DNA from 4 places in the Kitasatospora viridis genome. Region 4 is predicted to be linked to each of the others. Evidence: riboswitches for the same ligand, from Rfam matches in the RefSeq annotation. Region 4 holds a riboswitch; each other region holds the start of a gene.

Region 1 (5,324 bases), 2.4 Mb from region 4:
CGAGCGAGTCGAGGCCGTGCTGCGAGCTGTAGACCTGGTGGCCCTCGGCCTGGAGCGCGGGGATGAGCTTGTTGAAGCACGACCCGTCGGCCCAGAGTCCGTGGGCGAAAACGATGCTGGCCCTGCTGGCCATGACGTCCTCCTTGGTAGGTGTCAGGCCACGACGGTATCCCACGTTAGGTGACTACCTGATTACCCTCGGTTGGCAAGTCTGCTCGTCTTCCGGTGCGAATATCCCGTCTATATGTGCGCAGGTGCGCACATGAGATATGCTCGGCGCACCGTGCTGGCGCCTACCCCTGCCGAGGTGTGCCGTGTTTGGGCTCTTCCGCCACCGTACGTACCGTCATCTCTTCGCCGCCCAGGTCATCGCGCTGACCGGGACCGGCCTGGCCACCGTCGCGCTGAGCCTGCTCGCCTACGGGCTGGCCGGGGCGCGGGCCGGGGAGGTGCTGGGGACGGCGCTGGCGATCAAGATGGTCGCGTTCGTCGGGTTCGCCCCGCTGGTCGGCGCGCACGCGCACCGGCTGCCGCGCCGGGTGCTGCTGGTCGGCGCCGACCTGATCCGGGCCGGGGTGGCGCTGGCGCTGCCGTTCGTCGACCGGGTCTGGCAGGTGTACCTGCTGATCTTCGTGCTGCAGGCGGCCTCGGCCGCGTTCACCCCCGCCTTCCAGTCGCTGGTGCCCGAAGTGCTCACCGAGGAGCGGGAGTACACCCGGGCGCTCTCGCTGGCCAGCCTCGCCTACGACCTGGAGAACCTGTGCAGCCCCGCGCTGGCCGCCGGGCTGCTCGCCGTGCTGACGTACCACCAGCTCTTCTTCGGCACCGTGGTCGGCTTCCTCGCCTCGGCCGCGCTGGTGGTCTCGGCCGTGCTGCCGAAGCCGGTGCGGCGGCCGGTCGAGGGCGGGGCGCTGGCCCGGTCCACCGCAGGGGTGCGGCTGCTCTGGCGCGAACCCCGGCTGCGGGCGCTGCTCGCGCTCAACCTCGCGGTGGCGGCCGGGGGAGCGGTGGTCTACGTGAACACCGTGGTGTACGTGCGGCACCAACTGCACCTGGGAGCGGGCGCGGTGGCGTTCGCGCTGGGCGCCTACGGGGCCGGGTCGATGACGGCCGCGCTGCTGCTGCCCCGGGTGCTGGAGCGGGTGTCGGACCGGGTCGTGCTGCTCGGCGGCGGCTTCGCGATCGCGGCGCTCTTCGTGCCGCTGACCGGCCTCACCATGGCCGGCGGGCGCGGGAGTTGGCAGTGGCCGACGCTGCTTGCAGTGTGGGCGGCGCTCGGCGCGGCCTGTGCCTCGGTCAACGCGCCGGCGGGCCGGCTGATCCGACGCTGCGTCAGCGCGGAGCGGCGGGCCGACGCGTTCGCCGCCCAGTTCTCGCTCTCGCACAGCTGCTGGCTGCTCACCTATCCGCTCGCGGGCTGGCTCGGCGCCACGGCGGGCCTGGCGGCGGCGGTGCTCGCCCAGGGGGCCCTCGCGGCGGTCGCGGCGGTCGCGGCGGCGCGGATCTGGCGCCCGGAGCGGAGCCCGGCCCGGCGGGTGCGCCCACTGGTGGCCGCCTGACGGAGCGGGCCCACCCTGCGGAGTCGACGCCCCGTCACAGCGGCGCCGGGATCGGAGACGGGCGCCGCGGCGAACAGTACGGCCCAGCTCTCGCGAACGCTGTCAAGGCGGCGGTGACGACACAAACGGTGGCTATAGTGGCGACCGCCTTCCGGCATCCCGTTCGATCAACGCTGGTCGACGGCGTCCTCGACGTACCGTCAACTCGCGTGCGCACACCGGAGGTTGGCCATGTCCATCCTGACCATCGCGCGACACGTCCGGCACCAGCCGGCCGCAGCGCAGCACCACCCGCAGCACCACCCGCAGGACCGGGGCCCGCAGCCGCGCGGCTGTCTGCGGCTCACCCTGCGCGACGGCGCGGCCCGGCTCTACCTGCTGGACGCCCGCGACTTCGCCGCCACCACCTCGCCCGAGGTGGCGTACGACGCCCGGATCCACACCGCCTACCTGCTCGCGGTGCAGGGCCACCGCCCCGAGTGGCTGGCCCAGCACCTCGACCTGCCGGTCGACGCGGTCCGCCGGATCGCCGAGCACGCCGCGCAGTTCGGCCCGGCCGGCCCGGGCACCCGACCGCCTGAGTAGCAATCAGGTCGTCAAAACTCCGTAAAGGGCTGAAGTGGTTGCCCGAACATGGAGTAACCTTGTTGTGGTTTTGCAGTGGATCCAAAAACAGGCACCTCGTTCGGTGAGGCGTCTTCGCGGACACAGGCCACTGACCCCACGACGTCGAGAGACGCCCAGGGTCAGGACAGATCTTCCCGACCTAAGGGTTGATCCCAAGTGGCTGCCCACTCCGGTGGGAGTACGCCGTGAAGTGCCAAAGCTCTGACGAGTTGGGGTGAGCCAGTAGGCCGTCGTGCGCACTGGCGAACTCCTTGCCGTGTCGATGACACACGCCACGGGGCGTGTGCGACCGGGAGGAGGCGAGAGACATGGACTGCAGTAGTCCGGGCCACAGTTGCCCCTACCCCCGCCTGTCCTCGTACTCCTACGGCACGCGGTAACCACCTTCTCTGCGCCTTCGTCCGACACGACGTCAGTTCGTGCTGCCCGGACGGCCCTCGCAGGGCGGATCGCTGCTGCCTGCCACCGACCTCCCCCGTCATCGGGGGGCCAGGGAGGCCTGCCATGACCGACATCACCACCAAGACCGACCTCACCGCCGGGGTTCCGGCACCCCGCGCCGCCGTTCTGGACGACGCGCACATCGGTGACATCAAGGGTGCTCTGGGCACCATTCGTTTGGACGACGACGCTCCGCGCAAGGGGTTGTCGGCGAAGTTGAAGACGTTGCTGGCCATTGTGGGGCCGGGCCTGATCGTGATGGTCGGGGACAACGACGCGGGTGCGTTCTCGACGTACGGTCAGGCGGGGCAGAACTACGGCACGAGCCTGCTGTGGACGCTGCTGCTGCTGGTTCCGGTGCTGTACGTGAACCAGGAGATGGTGCTGCGCCTGGGTGCGGTGACCGGGGTGGGGCACGCCCGGCTGATCCTGGAGCGGTTCGGGAGGTTCTGGGGCGCGTTCAGTGTGATCGACCTGTTCCTGTTGAACGCGTTGACGCTGGTGACGGAGTTCATCGGGGTGACGCTGGCGGCGGGGTACCTGGGGCTGCCGAAGGTGGCGTCGGTGGTGCTGGCGGCGGCGATCATCATCGCGTCGGCGTTCACGGGTTCGTTCCGGCGGTTCGAGCGGATCGCGGTGGCGCTGTGCGCGGGTTCGCTGCTGCTGGTCCCGATCTACTTCATGGTGCACCCGAAGAGCTCGCAGATGGGCCACGACTTCGTGGTGCCCAACATGCCGGGCGGTACGGGGCAGTTGGCGACGGTGATGCTGCTGATCATCTCGATCGTGGGTACGACGGTGGCGCCGTGGCAGCTGTTCTTCCAGCAGAGCTACGTGATCGACAAGCGGATCACGCCGCGGTTCATGAAGTACGAGAAGGTCGATCTGTGGATCGGCATCGTGATCGTGGTCGTGGGTGCGGCGGCGATGATGGGGTTCGCGGCGGCGGCGTTCGCGGGCACGGACGGGTTCGGGCAGTTCTCGGACGCGGCCGGGGTGGCCAGGGGGTTGGAGGCGCACGCGGGCAAGCTGGTGGGTGTGCTGTTCGCGATCGCGCTGCTGGACGCCTCGATCATCGGTGCGTTCGCGGTGTCGCTGTCGACGGCTTATGCGATCGGTGACGTGTTCGGGATCAAGCACTCGCTGCACCGGGGGATCGGTGGGGCGAAGGGGTTCTACGCGGTGTACGCGGGTCTGGTGTGTGCGGCGGCGGGGATCGTGCTGGTGGCCTCGGACCACACGCTGGGTCTGTTGACGCAGGGTGTGCAGGTGTTGGCGGGGGTGTTGCTGCCGTCGGCGTCGGTGTTCCTGCTGCTGCTGTGCAACGACCGTCAGGTGCTGGGGCCGTGGACGAACGGGCCGAAGACGAACGCGTTCACGTCCGCGGTGGTGGGTGTGCTGGTGACGCTGTCGATCATCTTGACCGCGTCGGTGCTGTTCCCGGACATCTCCTCGGGCGCGATCCTGGACATCATGGCCGGCTGCGGTGTGGTGGGTGTGCTGGCGGCGGGCTTCGCCTTCACCCGCAAGCGCACCGCGACCAAGGAGGACCCGATCGACCGTACCGGCCGGGACACTTGGCGGATGCCGCCGCTGGAGACGCTGACGATGCCGGTGATGTCGACGGGTCGCAAGATCGGCATGGGCGCCCTGCGCGGGTACCTGTTCATCGCGATGATCCTGGTCGTCATCAAGCTGGTGCAGTCCGCCCTCGCCCACTGACACCCACTCAACTCCCTTTTCCCCCATCAGTTCTGTCCATGGGCGTGTTCGGCATGCCCGCAGACCCGGTCACGGAGGTGACACCAGATGTCCGTCATTGCCTCGTTCCAGTCCGTCCAGCTGAGCCGCCCGCGCACCCGCTCGTTGCGCGCCGCGTTCGCCCAGGCCGTCCAGCGCCTCGCTGAGAGCCCGTTCGACAGTCCGGTGCTGCACGCCGTCACCCCCGACGGGCCGCAGGGCGGTTCGCGTCGGCTGCGGGCCCGTTGGGAGTCGGTCACCGCCGCCGACGGGGCCACCCGGTTGGCCTGCCGCTGGACCGCCGACCGCTGAACCCGCACCACCCAAGGAGCTTCGACATGGCCATCCGCTACCCCCGACTCGACGTCGTCTTCTCGGCGAACCACCCCGACGTTCCCCGGACCGAGCTGCCCGGCCTGGTGGTCGACGTCGACCAGCGCACCGTCCTGGTGGACGGGCGCCCGATAGAGCTGCCGTTCCTGGAGTTCGAACTGCTCGCCCACCTGGTGGCCAGCCCGCTGCGGGTGCACTCCCGCGGCCAGCTGATGGAGGCGATCTGGGGCCGCCCCGACAACGGCGACACCCGCACCATCGCCACCCACATCGCCCGGATCCGCCGCAAGCTCGGCCCGGGCCACCGGGACGCGATCGCGACGGTCCGTCAGGTCGGCTACAAGTACGACCCGCGCCTCGTGCAGGCGGCGGCCTAGGGCGCGCGCCCCGCCGATCCTGCGCCTATGGTGCGCCTATGTTGCGCCTGCGCAGGATCGGCGGGACCGGTCAGACCAGACCCTGGTTCGACTCGCGCGACATCGTGACCCGCCACAGCCGGCGCGGCAGGGCGCCCTCCTCGAACGGCTGGACCTCCCGCAGGTCCCAGCCCTCGGCCAGGGCGTCCACCAGTTCGCGCGGGAAGAAGTGCACGGCGAAGCCGCCGTGCTCCCAGATGTCGTCCCC
Region 2 (5,324 bases), on a different contig from region 4:
CCAGGTGTAACCGGGCGCGGGGGCCGGGGCGGCCTCGGCGGTGCCGGCGGCCACCAGGCCGGCGCCGAGCGCGAGGGCGAGCGCTGCTGCGGTACGGAGACGTCGCGTCATGGTGCGGGGCCTTTCGGTTGTGGGGGAGGGGAGTTGGGGTGCGGACTCCGCCGTGGCGGGGTCGGAAGAAGGCTAGTGAACTGGTCTGGACCAGTCAATGGGTTCCATTCATCTCAGCTCACCGGGCGGCGATCTCTCAAGATTCCGGGAGGGCAGCTCTCAGACCCGTCAAAGACTGGTCTGGCCGACTGTCGGTATGACGTCGCTCCTCCATGTGCCAAGGTCAGGCCGAGTCGCCCGGTTCGTCCCGGCGAACGCGCGGGTCGGGACGGGCGGGCCCAGACGCGAGCGGGTCGTCACCCTCGACCTGATGCGCGGCTACTACGTGGCGATCCTCGCGGCGGTGCACCTCGACTACCTGCCCTCGCTGCTCGGGGACGTGGACGGACGGGGTTCGCTGCTGGTCTCCGAGGCGGAGAACTTCTTCCTGATCGCCGGACTGCTGGTCGGCATGCTGCGCCGGCGCGACCTGGAGCGGCACGGGGCGGCGCGGATGGCGCGCAACTCCTGGCAGCGGGCCGGCCGGCTGTACCTGGTCGCCGTGACGCTGACCCTGCTGTTCACCTGCATCGGACGGCTGGCCGCGGCACGCGGCGTCACCGCGGTCAAGGTCGGCCTGGACACCGGCTCCTCCCCGGCGGCCCTGCTCTGGCGGGCCGCGATGCTGCGCTACACCTACGGCTGGGCCGACTTCCTCACCTTCTACGTGCCGATGTTCCTGCTGGTGCCGCTGGCCGTCTGGCTGCTCTCCCGCCGGCTCGCCGCGCTGGTGGTGCTGCTCGCGTACGCCGGCTACGTGCTGCCCTCGCAGTTCGCCACCGGCGCCGCCAGCCCGTTCCTGCAGTGGGGCGTCTACTTCTTCCTGGGCACCGTGGCCGGCTACCACTGGGACGACCTGCGCGGCTGGGTCGGACGCCTGGCACCGCGCCGGCGGCTGACGCTGCGCTGGGCCCTGGTGCTGGCCGCCGTGCTGATCTACGCCGCCGGCACCGTGCTGCTCTACCACCCGGAGTGGACCAGCTCGCCGCTGTACAACGAGCTGTTCCAGAACAACCGGCTGGGCCTGCTGCGCCCGGTGATCGCACCGGTCAGCGCGGCCGGGACCTACGTGCTCATCCGCCGTTTCGAGGCCCCGATCGCGCGCACGGTCGGCAAGGTGCTGCTGCCCTTCGGCCGCAACTCGCTCTACGTCTACGTGGCGCAGAGCTTCTTCATCTTCCTGGTGCCCTTCGTCTTCGGGCCGCGCGGCTTCTGGTTCAACACCAGCGTCGACCTGACGATCATCGCTGTCGTCTTCTGCGCCGTGCGCACCCGCTTCCTGGCCTTCCTGCTACCGGGAGCCTGACCGGTCCTAAGACTGCGGCGCGCTCTCGACGAACTCCAGGAGGTTGCCGACCGGGTCCTGGGTGTAGAACCGGCGGCTGGGCGGCAGGGTCTCGTCCCACACCACCAGGGCGCCGAGCTCGCCGAGGCGGGTGGCGAACTCGTCGATCTCGCTGACGGCGAGTCCGGGGTGGGCCTTGTGGGTGGGGCGGAACCCCTCCTCGATGCCGAGGTAGATGCGCACCCGTCCGCCGTCGGCGGCGAACCAGCAGCCGCCGGTGTCGGCGAGCGGGGCGGGCTTGGCGATCTCGGCCATCTGCAGCACGTCGCCGTAGAACGCCCGCAGCAGCGGCTCGGTGCCGGGCGGCGCGGCGAGTTGGACGTGGTCGAGCGCGGTGATCATGGATGTCTCTTTCCGGGGTAGGGATTTCGGGGGTCGGAGCGCGCCCGGTCAGGCGAGCGCCTCCTGCTCGGTGCGGTCGGGCTCCTCCTCCAGGTGCCAGTGCAGGTCCTGGATGCCCGGTTCGAGCGAGAGCCGGGAGACCACCTGCTCCAGCGCCGCGGCGACGTCGCCGGTGATGGCGACCGTGGCCCGCAGGCTGGCGGTGTCCTCGCGCTCCCGGCGGGCCCGCAGGCCGGTCGGGGCCAGGCCGGAGCCGGCGAGCGCCTGCAGCAGCAGGGCGCGGACGTGGCTCTCGGAGCGGCGGTCGCACCGCAGGTGGACGGTGGCGCGGACGGTGGCGTCCGGGTCGGTCCCGCTCGCGGGCGCCCGGTCGAGCAGCCGGCCGGCCGGGCGCAGCACGAGGTGCACGGCGAGCACGGTGAGCGTGCCGAGCAGGGCCAGGTCGAGGTGCCCGGAGGCGGCCAGCACGCCGACGGCGGCGGAGCACCACAGGGTGGCCGCGGTGTTGAGGCCGCGCACCCCGGCTCCGTCGCGCAGGATGACGCCGCCGCCGAGGAAGCCGATGCCGGAGACCACGTAGGAGGCGACCCGGGTGGGGCTGGTGGCGTCGCCGACGGCCTCGCTGTAGAGCACGAACAGGGTGGCGCCGGCGGCGACGAGGGCGTTGGTGCGCAGGCCGGCCATCCGGGCGCGCCACTGGCGCTCGACGCCGATCAGGGCGCCGCAGCCGACGCCGGTGGCGAGGCGGGTGAGGAAGTCGAGGGTGGTCAGGGTGTGCACGGGGGCACCTCCTTGTCGGGAGGGCGGCCGCCGGGCGCGCACCACCGGGACCCGCGGCGGCGGCACCGCGCGGGTCTGACGCTCCGTCAGAAGAGCGTGCAGGGAGGGTGGTTATCGCATGCCGACGGAGAACGAGGACAGGCGGGGGCAGGGGCTACTGTGGCCCGGACTACTGCAATCCATGTCTCTCGCCTCCTCCCGGTCGCACGCGCCCCGTGGCGCGCGTCATCGACTCGGCAAGGAGTTCACCGGCGCAGCCGCGATGCGCGGCCGCAGTGGTGCCGGTTCACCCCAACTCGTCAGAGCTTTGGCACTCCACGGCGTGATCCCTGCCCCGACCGCCGGCCGGGGGCCCATAGCGGGGCGCGGGAAGCCACTTGGGGTCAACCCTTAAGTCGGGAAGACCTGTCCTGAACCTGGGCGTCTCTCGACGTCGTCGGGTCAGTGGCCTGTGTCCGTGAAGACGCCTCACCGAACGAGGTGCCTTTCAAACCTCGCCAAGCCTAGACCCGATCCGGCGGGTCACTAAACACCTTTACGAAGTCTTGACCTTTTCCCCGGTGTTCGAGCACCCGGGTCGGTGGTCGGGTCAGGCTCGGCCGGGGGCGCGCCGGGCGCCGAACCACCTGCCCAGCCGGGACAGCTGACGGGTGCCCAGGAGGCCGAGCAGTGTCACCCCGACGCCGGCCACGCAGTCCAGCAGGTAGTGGTTGGCCGTGCCCATCACCACGACGGCGATGGTCGCGGGGTAGAGCAGCCCGAGCACGCGGAGCACGCGGTTGCGGCTGTGCCGGAAGACCAGCAGCCCGCACCACAGGGCCCAGCCGACGTGCAGGCTCGGCATCGCCGCGTAGTCGTTGGTCATCGCGGCGAGCCCCTTCGGCACGCCGCCCCCGCCGCTCCACCAGCCGAGCGAGGAGTGCAGGGCCAGCACGTCGACGAACCCTGACGAGTTGTCGAGCAGTCGTGGCGGCGCGGTCGGGAACGCGATGAACCCGACCAGCCCGAGGGTCGTCGTCAGCACCAGCCAGGTGCGGGCGCGCACGTAGTGCTCGCGGCGGTAGCGCCACAGCCAGAACAGCACGCCCGCCGTGACCGCGTAGTGCAGCGTGGCGTAGGCGAAGTCGGCGGGCACGCCCAGGCAGGGGTGCTGCGCGAAGAGGCGGTTGAGCCAGTGCTCGGGGCTCAGGCCCAGGGCCCGCTCGCCGGCGAGCAGGTCACGGCCGTGCTGCTGGGCCTGCGGCAGGCTGCTGCTGGCGAGCAGGCGGCTGCCGTCGTAGGCCGCGTACACCAGCAGCAGCAGTTCCCACCGGGCGCGGCGCCACCACGGCCGCCGCGCCGCGGCGGCCGGCAGTGCTTCGAGTGACGGCGCTTCGAGAGGTGGTGCGGCGGGTCCGTCGAGCCCGCCGGGTGCCGTGTCGATCGTGGCACCGGGCTGGGCGTAGTCGTTCTTCAGCGTGATCCCCTCCTTGAGCGCGTGAGCTCCGGGGCGGCTGGTTTCACGTGCTGACGACCCGGCAGGGTTGTGGACACGCCGAACCGGACCTCCATGCTTCCCCCGCTTCCGCCGACCGCCGCGGCACTCGTTCGTGTGCTTCACGCGCGACTGGATCTTAACTCTTGGCAGGACTGCCACGTGTGCGGCCACCCGGTGCGAACGCCGCCCCCCATATCCCCCATGACCTGCGGCCCGGCCGACGCGCCAGTCTGACATGTGCCCGGCGAGCCGGAGGCCGTGACACGCCAGGGCCGGCCGCCGGTCAGTTCCCCGGCCGTGCGCGGTACTTGACGGCCGCGCGGCGCAGCCCGCACGCTCGGCGGTCTTGGCGGTCTTGGCGCACGAGTCCGGAGGGGTGCGATGGCACGGGGCGAAGGTGGCCGGCGGGTCCGGCGGGTGCTGTTCGTCGCGCTGGGCGTGTCGGTGGGGCTCTGCGCGGCCCTGGCGGTGGCGGTCGCGGCGCTCGCGGTGCGGGTCGACGGGCACAGCATGCAGCCGACGCTGGCCAACGGGCAGCGCCTGCTGACCGTCCCGGGCACGGGCGGCACGGCGCGCCGGTTCGACGTGGTGCTGCTGCGCGCCCCCGGGCGGGACACCACCATCGTGAAGCGGGTGATCGGCCTGCCCGGCGACCGGGTGGAGATCGACTCGACCCCGCAGGACCCGTTCACCGTGCTGGTCCAGCCCGGCGGCAGCGGCCAGTGGTACCGGGTGGACCAGTCGACCTGGCCGGGGCAGGCGCACCGGAGCAGCAACTGCTGCCAGCCGGACGGCCGCCGGGACGCGACCCGCGCACGCGCAGGCGGTGCCGCCGGGCAAGCTGTTCTTCCTGGGCGACAACCCCGACGGCTCCGACGACGCGCGCAGCTACGGCTGGGGCGACCTGGCCACCGTCAGCGGCCGGATCGGCCTGCGGGTCTGGCCGCTGGGCGCGTTCGGCCCCCTGCCGACCGGCCCGACGCTGTCCCCGGTGCCGGCGCCCTCCGCCTGAAGCGGAATTCGCCGAGCGGAAAAGCGATACGGGGCGTAGCGGAAATGGCAGCCGGAAAGGGATCAGCGGAACCGGATAAACGAAACGGGCGGGTAGCGGGAATTCGGTGCCGTCAGATTCCGGCCGGGGCAGGCGGTTCCGGCCCGGTCGGTTCCGCATCGGTCGGTTCCGGCTCGGGGGTCGACCACCCCCGAGACCCGCATGACGATCTCCGCGAT
Region 3 (5,324 bases), on a different contig from region 4:
CGGACTCCGCCGTGGCGGGGTCGGAAGAAGGCTAGTGAACTGGTCTGGACCAGTCAATGGGTTCCATTCATCTCAGCTCACCGGGCGGCGATCTCTCAAGATTCCGGGAGGGCAGCTCTCAGACCCGTCAAAGACTGGTCTGGCCGACTGTCGGTATGACGTCGCTCCTCCATGTGCCAAGGTCAGGCCGAGTCGCCCGGTTCGTCCCGGCGAACGCGCGGGTCGGGACGGGCGGGCCCAGACGCGAGCGGGTCGTCACCCTCGACCTGATGCGCGGCTACTACGTGGCGATCCTCGCGGCGGTGCACCTCGACTACCTGCCCTCGCTGCTCGGGGACGTGGACGGACGGGGTTCGCTGCTGGTCTCCGAGGCGGAGAACTTCTTCCTGATCGCCGGACTGCTGGTCGGCATGCTGCGCCGGCGCGACCTGGAGCGGCACGGGGCGGCGCGGATGGCGCGCAACTCCTGGCAGCGGGCCGGCCGGCTGTACCTGGTCGCCGTGACGCTGACCCTGCTGTTCACCTGCATCGGACGGCTGGCCGCGGCACGCGGCGTCACCGCGGTCAAGGTCGGCCTGGACACCGGCTCCTCCCCGGCGGCCCTGCTCTGGCGGGCCGCGATGCTGCGCTACACCTACGGCTGGGCCGACTTCCTCACCTTCTACGTGCCGATGTTCCTGCTGGTGCCGCTGGCCGTCTGGCTGCTCTCCCGCCGGCTCGCCGCGCTGGTGGTGCTGCTCGCGTACGCCGGCTACGTGCTGCCCTCGCAGTTCGCCACCGGCGCCGCCAGCCCGTTCCTGCAGTGGGGCGTCTACTTCTTCCTGGGCACCGTGGCCGGCTACCACTGGGACGACCTGCGCGGCTGGGTCGGACGCCTGGCACCGCGCCGGCGGCTGACGCTGCGCTGGGCCCTGGTGCTGGCCGCCGTGCTGATCTACGCCGCCGGCACCGTGCTGCTCTACCACCCGGAGTGGACCAGCTCGCCGCTGTACAACGAGCTGTTCCAGAACAACCGGCTGGGCCTGCTGCGCCCGGTGATCGCACCGGTCAGCGCGGCCGGGACCTACGTGCTCATCCGCCGTTTCGAGGCCCCGATCGCGCGCACGGTCGGCAAGGTGCTGCTGCCCTTCGGCCGCAACTCGCTCTACGTCTACGTGGCGCAGAGCTTCTTCATCTTCCTGGTGCCCTTCGTCTTCGGGCCGCGCGGCTTCTGGTTCAACACCAGCGTCGACCTGACGATCATCGCTGTCGTCTTCTGCGCCGTGCGCACCCGCTTCCTGGCCTTCCTGCTACCGGGAGCCTGACCGGTCCTAAGACTGCGGCGCGCTCTCGACGAACTCCAGGAGGTTGCCGACCGGGTCCTGGGTGTAGAACCGGCGGCTGGGCGGCAGGGTCTCGTCCCACACCACCAGGGCGCCGAGCTCGCCGAGGCGGGTGGCGAACTCGTCGATCTCGCTGACGGCGAGTCCGGGGTGGGCCTTGTGGGTGGGGCGGAACCCCTCCTCGATGCCGAGGTAGATGCGCACCCGTCCGCCGTCGGCGGCGAACCAGCAGCCGCCGGTGTCGGCGAGCGGGGCGGGCTTGGCGATCTCGGCCATCTGCAGCACGTCGCCGTAGAACGCCCGCAGCAGCGGCTCGGTGCCGGGCGGCGCGGCGAGTTGGACGTGGTCGAGCGCGGTGATCATGGATGTCTCTTTCCGGGGTAGGGATTTCGGGGGTCGGAGCGCGCCCGGTCAGGCGAGCGCCTCCTGCTCGGTGCGGTCGGGCTCCTCCTCCAGGTGCCAGTGCAGGTCCTGGATGCCCGGTTCGAGCGAGAGCCGGGAGACCACCTGCTCCAGCGCCGCGGCGACGTCGCCGGTGATGGCGACCGTGGCCCGCAGGCTGGCGGTGTCCTCGCGCTCCCGGCGGGCCCGCAGGCCGGTCGGGGCCAGGCCGGAGCCGGCGAGCGCCTGCAGCAGCAGGGCGCGGACGTGGCTCTCGGAGCGGCGGTCGCACCGCAGGTGGACGGTGGCGCGGACGGTGGCGTCCGGGTCGGTCCCGCTCGCGGGCGCCCGGTCGAGCAGCCGGCCGGCCGGGCGCAGCACGAGGTGCACGGCGAGCACGGTGAGCGTGCCGAGCAGGGCCAGGTCGAGGTGCCCGGAGGCGGCCAGCACGCCGACGGCGGCGGAGCACCACAGGGTGGCCGCGGTGTTGAGGCCGCGCACCCCGGCTCCGTCGCGCAGGATGACGCCGCCGCCGAGGAAGCCGATGCCGGAGACCACGTAGGAGGCGACCCGGGTGGGGCTGGTGGCGTCGCCGACGGCCTCGCTGTAGAGCACGAACAGGGTGGCGCCGGCGGCGACGAGGGCGTTGGTGCGCAGGCCGGCCATCCGGGCGCGCCACTGGCGCTCGACGCCGATCAGGGCGCCGCAGCCGACGCCGGTGGCGAGGCGGGTGAGGAAGTCGAGGGTGGTCAGGGTGTGCACGGGGGCACCTCCTTGTCGGGAGGGCGGCCGCCGGGCGCGCACCACCGGGACCCGCGGCGGCGGCACCGCGCGGGTCTGACGCTCCGTCAGAAGAGCGTGCAGGGAGGGTGGTTATCGCATGCCGACGGAGAACGAGGACAGGCGGGGGCAGGGGCTACTGTGGCCCGGACTACTGCAATCCATGTCTCTCGCCTCCTCCCGGTCGCACGCGCCCCGTGGCGCGCGTCATCGACTCGGCAAGGAGTTCACCGGCGCAGCCGCGATGCGCGGCCGCAGTGGTGCCGGTTCACCCCAACTCGTCAGAGCTTTGGCACTCCACGGCGTGATCCCTGCCCCGACCGCCGGCCGGGGGCCCATAGCGGGGCGCGGGAAGCCACTTGGGGTCAACCCTTAAGTCGGGAAGACCTGTCCTGAACCTGGGCGTCTCTCGACGTCGTCGGGTCAGTGGCCTGTGTCCGTGAAGACGCCTCACCGAACGAGGTGCCTTTCAAACCTCGCCAAGCCTAGACCCGATCCGGCGGGTCACTAAACACCTTTACGAAGTCTTGACCTTTTCCCCGGTGTTCGAGCACCCGGGTCGGTGGTCGGGTCAGGCTCGGCCGGGGGCGCGCCGGGCGCCGAACCACCTGCCCAGCCGGGACAGCTGACGGGTGCCCAGGAGGCCGAGCAGTGTCACCCCGACGCCGGCCACGCAGTCCAGCAGGTAGTGGTTGGCCGTGCCCATCACCACGACGGCGATGGTCGCGGGGTAGAGCAGCCCGAGCACGCGGAGCACGCGGTTGCGGCTGTGCCGGAAGACCAGCAGCCCGCACCACAGGGCCCAGCCGACGTGCAGGCTCGGCATCGCCGCGTAGTCGTTGGTCATCGCGGCGAGCCCCTTCGGCACGCCGCCCCCGCCGCTCCACCAGCCGAGCGAGGAGTGCAGGGCCAGCACGTCGACGAACCCTGACGAGTTGTCGAGCAGTCGTGGCGGCGCGGTCGGGAACGCGATGAACCCGACCAGCCCGAGGGTCGTCGTCAGCACCAGCCAGGTGCGGGCGCGCACGTAGTGCTCGCGGCGGTAGCGCCACAGCCAGAACAGCACGCCCGCCGTGACCGCGTAGTGCAGCGTGGCGTAGGCGAAGTCGGCGGGCACGCCCAGGCAGGGGTGCTGCGCGAAGAGGCGGTTGAGCCAGTGCTCGGGGCTCAGGCCCAGGGCCCGCTCGCCGGCGAGCAGGTCACGGCCGTGCTGCTGGGCCTGCGGCAGGCTGCTGCTGGCGAGCAGGCGGCTGCCGTCGTAGGCCGCGTACACCAGCAGCAGCAGTTCCCACCGGGCGCGGCGCCACCACGGCCGCCGCGCCGCGGCGGCCGGCAGTGCTTCGAGTGACGGCGCTTCGAGAGGTGGTGCGGCGGGTCCGTCGAGCCCGCCGGGTGCCGTGTCGATCGTGGCACCGGGCTGGGCGTAGTCGTTCTTCAGCGTGATCCCCTCCTTGAGCGCGTGAGCTCCGGGGCGGCTGGTTTCACGTGCTGACGACCCGGCAGGGTTGTGGACACGCCGAACCGGACCTCCATGCTTCCCCCGCTTCCGCCGACCGCCGCGGCACTCGTTCGTGTGCTTCACGCGCGACTGGATCTTAACTCTTGGCAGGACTGCCACGTGTGCGGCCACCCGGTGCGAACGCCGCCCCCCATATCCCCCATGACCTGCGGCCCGGCCGACGCGCCAGTCTGACATGTGCCCGGCGAGCCGGAGGCCGTGACACGCCAGGGCCGGCCGCCGGTCAGTTCCCCGGCCGTGCGCGGTACTTGACGGCCGCGCGGCGCAGCCCGCACGCTCGGCGGTCTTGGCGGTCTTGGCGCACGAGTCCGGAGGGGTGCGATGGCACGGGGCGAAGGTGGCCGGCGGGTCCGGCGGGTGCTGTTCGTCGCGCTGGGCGTGTCGGTGGGGCTCTGCGCGGCCCTGGCGGTGGCGGTCGCGGCGCTCGCGGTGCGGGTCGACGGGCACAGCATGCAGCCGACGCTGGCCAACGGGCAGCGCCTGCTGACCGTCCCGGGCACGGGCGGCACGGCGCGCCGGTTCGACGTGGTGCTGCTGCGCGCCCCCGGGCGGGACACCACCATCGTGAAGCGGGTGATCGGCCTGCCCGGCGACCGGGTGGAGATCGACTCGACCCCGCAGGACCCGTTCACCGTGCTGGTCCAGCCCGGCGGCAGCGGCCAGTGGTACCGGGTGGACCAGTCGACCTGGCCGGGGCAGGCGCACCGGAGCAGCAACTGCTGCCAGCCGGACGGCCGCCGGGACGCGACCGCGCACGCGCAGGCGGTGCCGCCGGGCAAGCTGTTCTTCCTGGGCGACAACCCCGACGGCTCCGACGACGCGCGCAGCTACGGCTGGGGCGACCTGGCCACCGTCAGCGGCCGGATCGGCCTGCGGGTCTGGCCGCTGGGCGCGTTCGGCCCCCTGCCGACCGGCCCGACGCTGTCCCCGGTGCCGGCGCCCTCCGCCTGAAGCGGGAATTCGCCGAGCGGAAAAGCGATACGGGGCGTAGCGGAAATGGCAGCCGGAAAGGGATCAGCGGAACCGGATAAACGAAACGGCGGGTAGCGGAATTCGGTGCCGTCAGATTCCGGCCGGGGCAGGCGGTTCCGGCCCGGTCGGTTCCGCATCGGTCGGTTCCGGCTCGGGGTCGACCACCCCCGAGACCCGCATGACGATCTCCGCGATCCGCCGCACCGCCTCGGCGCGCCCGGACTGCTCGGGGTCCGCCGAGGACTGGAGCAGGTGGCTCGCGGTGAGGCGCACCACGGCCTCCACGGCGAGCGAGCGGGAGAGCGGGTCGACGTCCGGCCAGACCTCCTCGGTGTAGCCGGTGAGCAGCT
Region 4 (5,324 bases):
GCGGCCACCTGAATCCGGCCGTCGGGGCCGACCGCAGGCTCGCCGCCGAAGTGACGCATCATCGCCAGCGTCATGTCGACGTACGGCTTGGAGACCAGGCCGGGCGCACGGACCGTCAGCGGACGGTGCATCAGCGGGGCGGAGAGCAGGATCCCGGTCAGGTACTGGCTGCTGGTGCCGGACTCCAGCACCAGCTCGCCGCCGCGCAGCCCCGTGCTGCGCACCCGCAGCGGCAGGCCGCCGCCCTCGCCCGGCAGCACCTGGGCGCCGAGCGCCTCCACCGCCCCGACCAGCGGGCCGAGCGGACGGACCCGCAGCTGCTCGGAGCCGTCGAAGTTGAACTCACCCGAACCGGCCGCGGCGAAGACCGGCAGGAACCGGCCGGCCGTCCCGGCATCGGCGCACCACACGCTCGCCCGCCCGCGCGGCCCCCCGCCGAGCCCATCGACCAGCCAGTCGCCGTCCGCCGTCTCGGTGATCACCACACCCAACTCGCGCAGCCCGTCCCGGAACGCCAGGGTGTCGTCACTGACCAGCGGCGCCCCGAGCAGCGTCTCGCCCTGCGCCGCGGCAGCCAGCAGCAGCGCCCGGTTGGTGATGCTCTTCGATCCGGGTATCCGGGCACGGGCAACGGTGGCGCTCGAACTCATGACAGGCTCCTTGCCGGCGCGCTGCGCCGCGTGCGGTGTCCGGGATCCCACCACGCTAGCCGCTGCGCCGCCCGCGCCGGATGAATATTCGGATCTTGGACAGCCCGTGCGACAGGCAGTCAGCGCACCCTCCCACCAACGAGCGACGGCGCCCACCCCGTTGACAGGGGTGGGCGCCGTCGTGACCCGTCGGCCGTGGCGGGCCTCAGTGGGCGAGGGCGGACTGCACCAGCTTGATGACGACCAGGATCATCGCGATGAACAGGTACCCGCGCAGGGCCCCCATGCCGATCTTGCGACCCGTCGACATCACCGGCATCGTCAGCGTCTCCAGCGGCGGCATCCGCCAAGTGTCCCGGCCGGTACGGTCGATCGGGTCCTCCTTGGTCGCGGTGCGCTTGCGGGTGAAGGCGAAGCCCGCCGCCAGCACACCCACCACACCGCAGCCGGCCATGATGTCCAGGATCGCGCCCGAGGAGATGTCCGGGAACAGCACCGACGCGGTCAAGATGATCGACAGCGTCACCAGCACACCCACCACCGCGGACGTGAACGCGTTCGTCTTCGGCCCGTTCGTCCACGGCCCCAGCACCTGACGGTCGTTGCACAGCAACAGCAGGAACACCGACGCCGACGGCAGCAACACCCCCGCCAACACCTGCACCCCCTGCGTCAACAGACCCAGCGTGTGGTCCGAGGCCACCAGCACGATCCCCGCCGCCGCGCACACCAGACCCGCGTACACCGCGTAGAACCCCTTCGCCCCACCGATCCCCCGGTGCAGCGAGTGCTTGATCCCGAACACGTCACCGATCGCATAAGCCGTCGACAGCGACACCGCGAACGCACCGATGATCGAGGCGTCCAGCAGCGCGATCGCGAACAGCACACCCACCAGCTTGCCCGCGTGCGCCTCCAACCCCCTGGCCACCCCGGCCGCGTCCGAGAACTGCCCGAACCCGTCCGTGCCCGCGAACGCCGCCGCCGTGAACCCCATCATCGCCGCCGCACCCACGACCACGATCACGATGCCGATCCACAGATCGACCTTCTCGTACTTCATGAACCGCGGCGTGATCCGCTTGTCGATCACGTAGCTCTGCTGGAAGAACAGCTGCCACGGCGCCACCGTCGTACCCACGATCGAGATGATCAGCAGCATCACCGTCGCCAACTGCCCCGTACCGCCCGGCATGTTCGGCACCACGAAGTCGTGGCCCATCTGCGAGGTCCTCGGGTGCACCATGAAGTAGATCGGGACCAGCAGCAGCGACCCCGCGCACAGCGCCACCGCGATCCGCTCGAACCGCCGGAACGAACCCGTGAACGCCGACGCGATGATGATCGCCGCCGCCAGCACCACCGACGCCACCTTCGGCAGCCCCAGGTACCCCGCCGCCAGCGTCACCCCGATGAACTCCGTCACCAGCGTCAACGCGTTCAACAGGAACAGGTCGATCACACTGAACGCGCCCCAGAACCTCCCGAACCGCTCCAGGATCAGCCGGGCGTGCCCCACCCCGGTCACCGCACCCAGGCGCAGCACCATCTCCTGGTTCACGTACAGCACCGGAACCAGCAGCAGCAGCGTCCACAGCAGGCTCGTGCCGTAGTTCTGCCCCGCCTGACCGTACGTCGAGAACGCACCCGCATCGTTGTCCCCGACCATCACGATCAGGCCCGGCCCCACAATGGCCAGCAACGTCTTCAACTTCGCCGACAACCCCTTGCGCGGAGCGTCGTCGTCCAAACGAATGGTGCCCAGAGCACCCTTGATGTCACCGATGTGCGCGTCGTCCAGGACGGCGGCGTGCGGCGTCGGGTTCGTGGTGGTGATGGTGTCGGTCATGGTGAACCTCCCTCAGCCCCCTCTGCGTCAGGGGGAGTTCGGGGGCACGCAGCAGCAATCCGCCCTGCGAGGGCCGTCCGGGCAGCACGAACTGACGTCGTGTCGGACGAAGGCGCAGAGAAGGTGGTTACCGCGTGCCGTAGGAGTACGAGGACAGGCGGGGGTAGGGGCAACTGTGGCCCGGACTACTGCAATCCATGTCTCTCGCCTCCTCCCGGCCGGTGCGCGCGATGGCGCATGACAGCACGGCAAGGAGCGGACCAACCCGCCACGGGCAGGCAGGTACACCCCAACTCGTCAGAGCTTTGGCACTCCACGGCGTGATCCAGCGCAACGGCCGGAAGCCACTTGGGATCAACCCTTAGGTCGGGAAGATCTGTCCTGATCCGGAGCGTCTCTCGACGGTTGGGATCAGTGGCCTGTGTCCGTGAAGACGCCTCACCGAACGAGGTGCCTTCGATTCTCCGGTTCGCGGCGAACGCGCCGTAAACCTCGTCAAGCGTAGCGTCCCCCGTCACCCCTCCTTGACGTATTTACCAAACCTTGACCTGTGACACGGAACGCATCGCGGGTGGGGGAGCCCGGACGGCGGCCGATGAGCTTCCTGCTCGGGCCCGCCGGTGGAATGCTGGCCGCCATGATCCTCCTCGACGGCCGCCCGGTGGCTGCCGACCAGCTGGCCGTGCTCGCCCTCACCCCGTACGGCCACTTCACCACCATGCACACCGAGGACGGTCGCACCGTCCGCGGACTCGTCCACCACCTCGAACGGCTGCGCCGCGACTGCGCCGAACTCTTCGACGCCGAGCTGGACCTCGAACTGGTGCGCCGTCAGCTGCGCACGGCGCTCGCGCAGGCGCCCGCGCCGACCATCGTGCGGATCACCGTCTTCGACCCCGGCTTCGACCTGGGCCACCCGGCCGCCGCCACCGACCCGCACCTGCTGATCAGCACCCGGCCCGCCGGCGGCACCGAGCCGCCGCCCCTGCGGGTGCGCTCGACGCCGTACCGCCGCGAGGACTCCCGGATCAAGCACGTCGGCCTCTACGGCGCGCTGCGACTGCGCCGCGCCGCCCAGCGCGAGGGCTGGGACGACGCCCTCTTCGCCACCCCCGACGGCCTGGTCTGCGAGGGCGCCACCTGGAACATCGGCTTTGTCCGCGGCGAGCAACTCGTCAAGCCCTGCGCCGACGTACTGGACGGCGTGACCATGCGGCTGCTCTGCGAACTGCACCCCGACCACGAGACCGTGCCCGTCCCCCTGGACCGGCTGACCGAACGCTTCGACGCGGCGTTCGCCACCAACACAGCGATCGGCGTACGGCCGATCACGGCCATCGACGGACACGCCTTCCCGGCCGCCCACCCGGTGCTGGACCGGCTCCGGGAGGCGTACTGGGCCACTGCGGGGGAAGCGATCTGACGCATCACCAGTTGCGCCCTCCCGCTCTCGCCTGCGCCAACCGTTCGCGACACCAACTGCTTTCGGTGGATGGTGGCTCTCTCGCAAGGCGTTCGGGTACGAGCTCGGGCTCCCGTTGTAGGTTTGGGACTGTCATCAGCGCGGCCCGCCGGGCTTCCCACCAGGGACATGCCCCCACCCGCACGAGTCACTTCGTGCTGCCTGGGAGCATTCCTTGCTGTTCCGCGACTCCGCGTCCGCGGTCGCCGCCGAGAACCTGGCCGGATCACTGTTCATTCGCCTCATCGATCAGTTCGTCCACAAGCACGGCCACAAGCCCAGCCCGTCCGAGGTGCGTTCCTGGGAGCGGAGCATTCCGGCCCTGACCAACGCTCTCCTGGACGCCGGGCTGGGCATGGTGGAGGTGCTCCTTGAGTACTCGCTTCCGCTCAACAGCAAGCGAGCCGATGTGATACTCGCCGGCGTCCACCCGAGCACGGGCGAACCGTCGTACGTGGTGGTCGAGCTCAAGCAGTGGAGCAACGCAGTCCCCGAGGACGGCGAGCCCCTGCTCTGCCGGGTCGACGCGTACACCCAGCCGGTACTGAATCCCATCGAACAGGTCCGCGGCTACTGCGACTACCTCATCTCCTTCAACGGCGCACTCGCCGCCCATCCCGAGCGACTCTCCGGAGTGGCCTTCCTCCACAACGCGACGGAGTTCGGCGTCCAAGGCCTCTACGAGGTGGAGCAGGACGAGCGCGGTCGGCTCTTCACCGCCGCCCGCCGGGGGGAGTTCATCCAGTACCTCCGCTCGAAGCTGAAGCCGGTCCCTGGTGCCGAGGCGGCGGACCAGTTGCTCGCGGGCAAGGTGGCACCGTCCAAGCAGCTGATGGCGGTCGCCGCCGAAGAGGTGCGCGAGCGCGAGCAGTTCGTCCTGCTGGACGAGCAGCGGGTCGCCTACGAGCTGGTGCTGCGCGCGGTCCGTCAGGCGCAGCAGTCCGACCACAAGGAGGTCGTCGTCATCACTGGCGGCCCGGGTACCGGGAAGAGCGTCATCGCGCTGTCCCTCCTCGGTGATCTGTACCGACGTGGCGTCACGGCTCTCCACGCGACCGGATCCAGCTCGTTCACGACCACCATGCGTCGGGTCGCCGGGGCACGGAAGCGGCAGGTGCAGGAGCTTTTCAAGTACTTCAACAGCTTCATGACCGCCGAGCGCAACGGTCTGGACGTACTGATCTGTGACGAGGCACACCGGATCCGGGAGACATCGGCGAACCGCTACACCCGGGCCGCCCAGCGCACCGGGAAACCGCAGATCGAGGAACTGATCGACGCCGCCCGGGTACCGGTGTTCCTGCTGGACGAGCACCAGGTCGTCCGGCCGGGCGAGATGGGCGGTCACGTCCGCTGGAGTGGT

What was found. A riboswitch is a leader RNA that binds a small molecule or an ion and turns the genes downstream of it on or off. The one in region 4 is predicted to bind magnesium.
Region 1: another riboswitch for magnesium. It lies ahead of FHX73_RS25985 (NRAMP family divalent metal transporter); the one in region 4 lies ahead of FHX73_RS15010 (NRAMP family divalent metal transporter).
Region 2: another riboswitch for magnesium. It lies ahead of FHX73_RS30680 (MgtC/SapB family protein); the one in region 4 lies ahead of FHX73_RS15010 (NRAMP family divalent metal transporter).
Region 3: another riboswitch for magnesium. It lies ahead of FHX73_RS44345 (MgtC/SapB family protein); the one in region 4 lies ahead of FHX73_RS15010 (NRAMP family divalent metal transporter).

What each region holds. Positions count from the first base shown of each region.
Region 1 covers NZ_VIWT01000001.1:5,784,250-5,789,573, forward strand. The annotation lists gene FHX73_RS25970 (alpha/beta fold hydrolase) at 1-133, opposite strand, end outside; gene FHX73_RS25975 (MFS transporter) at 315-1,559, shown strand; gene FHX73_RS25980 (hypothetical protein) at 1,791-2,144, shown strand; M-box (ykoK) riboswitch at 2,233-2,407, shown strand; gene FHX73_RS25985 (NRAMP family divalent metal transporter) at 2,691-4,349, shown strand; gene FHX73_RS25990 (hypothetical protein) at 4,437-4,679, shown strand; gene FHX73_RS25995 (winged helix-turn-helix domain-containing protein) at 4,706-5,077, shown strand; gene FHX73_RS26000 (class I SAM-dependent methyltransferase) at 5,148-5,324, opposite strand, start outside.
Region 2 covers NZ_VIWT01000002.1:766,861-772,184, forward strand. The annotation lists gene FHX73_RS30665 (hypothetical protein) at 1-111, opposite strand, end outside; gene opgC (OpgC domain-containing protein) at 308-1,456, shown strand; gene FHX73_RS30675 (VOC family protein) at 1,463-1,837, opposite strand; gene FHX73_RS30680 (MgtC/SapB family protein) at 1,886-2,617, opposite strand; M-box (ykoK) riboswitch at 2,901-3,104, opposite strand; gene FHX73_RS45060 (phosphatase PAP2 family protein) at 3,207-3,908, opposite strand; partial or broken gene FHX73_RS47350 (S26 family signal peptidase) at 4,476-4,703, shown strand; gene FHX73_RS47355 (S26 family signal peptidase) at 4,921-5,106, shown strand; gene FHX73_RS47705 (hypothetical protein) at 5,169-5,324, opposite strand, start outside.
Region 3 covers NZ_VIWT01000009.1:300,470-305,793, forward strand. The annotation lists gene opgC (OpgC domain-containing protein) at 156-1,304, shown strand; gene FHX73_RS44340 (VOC family protein) at 1,311-1,685, opposite strand; gene FHX73_RS44345 (MgtC/SapB family protein) at 1,734-2,465, opposite strand; M-box (ykoK) riboswitch at 2,749-2,952, opposite strand; gene FHX73_RS45455 (phosphatase PAP2 family protein) at 3,055-3,756, opposite strand; gene lepB (signal peptidase I) at 4,324-4,953, shown strand; gene FHX73_RS44360 (TetR/AcrR family transcriptional regulator) at 5,065-5,324, opposite strand, start outside.
Region 4 covers NZ_VIWT01000001.1:3,367,849-3,373,172, reverse strand. The annotation lists gene aroA (3-phosphoshikimate 1-carboxyvinyltransferase) at 1-650, opposite strand, end outside; gene FHX73_RS15010 (NRAMP family divalent metal transporter) at 856-2,499, opposite strand; M-box (ykoK) riboswitch at 2,781-2,956, opposite strand; gene FHX73_RS15005 (aminotransferase class IV family protein) at 3,137-3,922, shown strand; partial or broken gene FHX73_RS15000 (DNA/RNA helicase domain-containing protein) at 4,137-5,303, shown strand.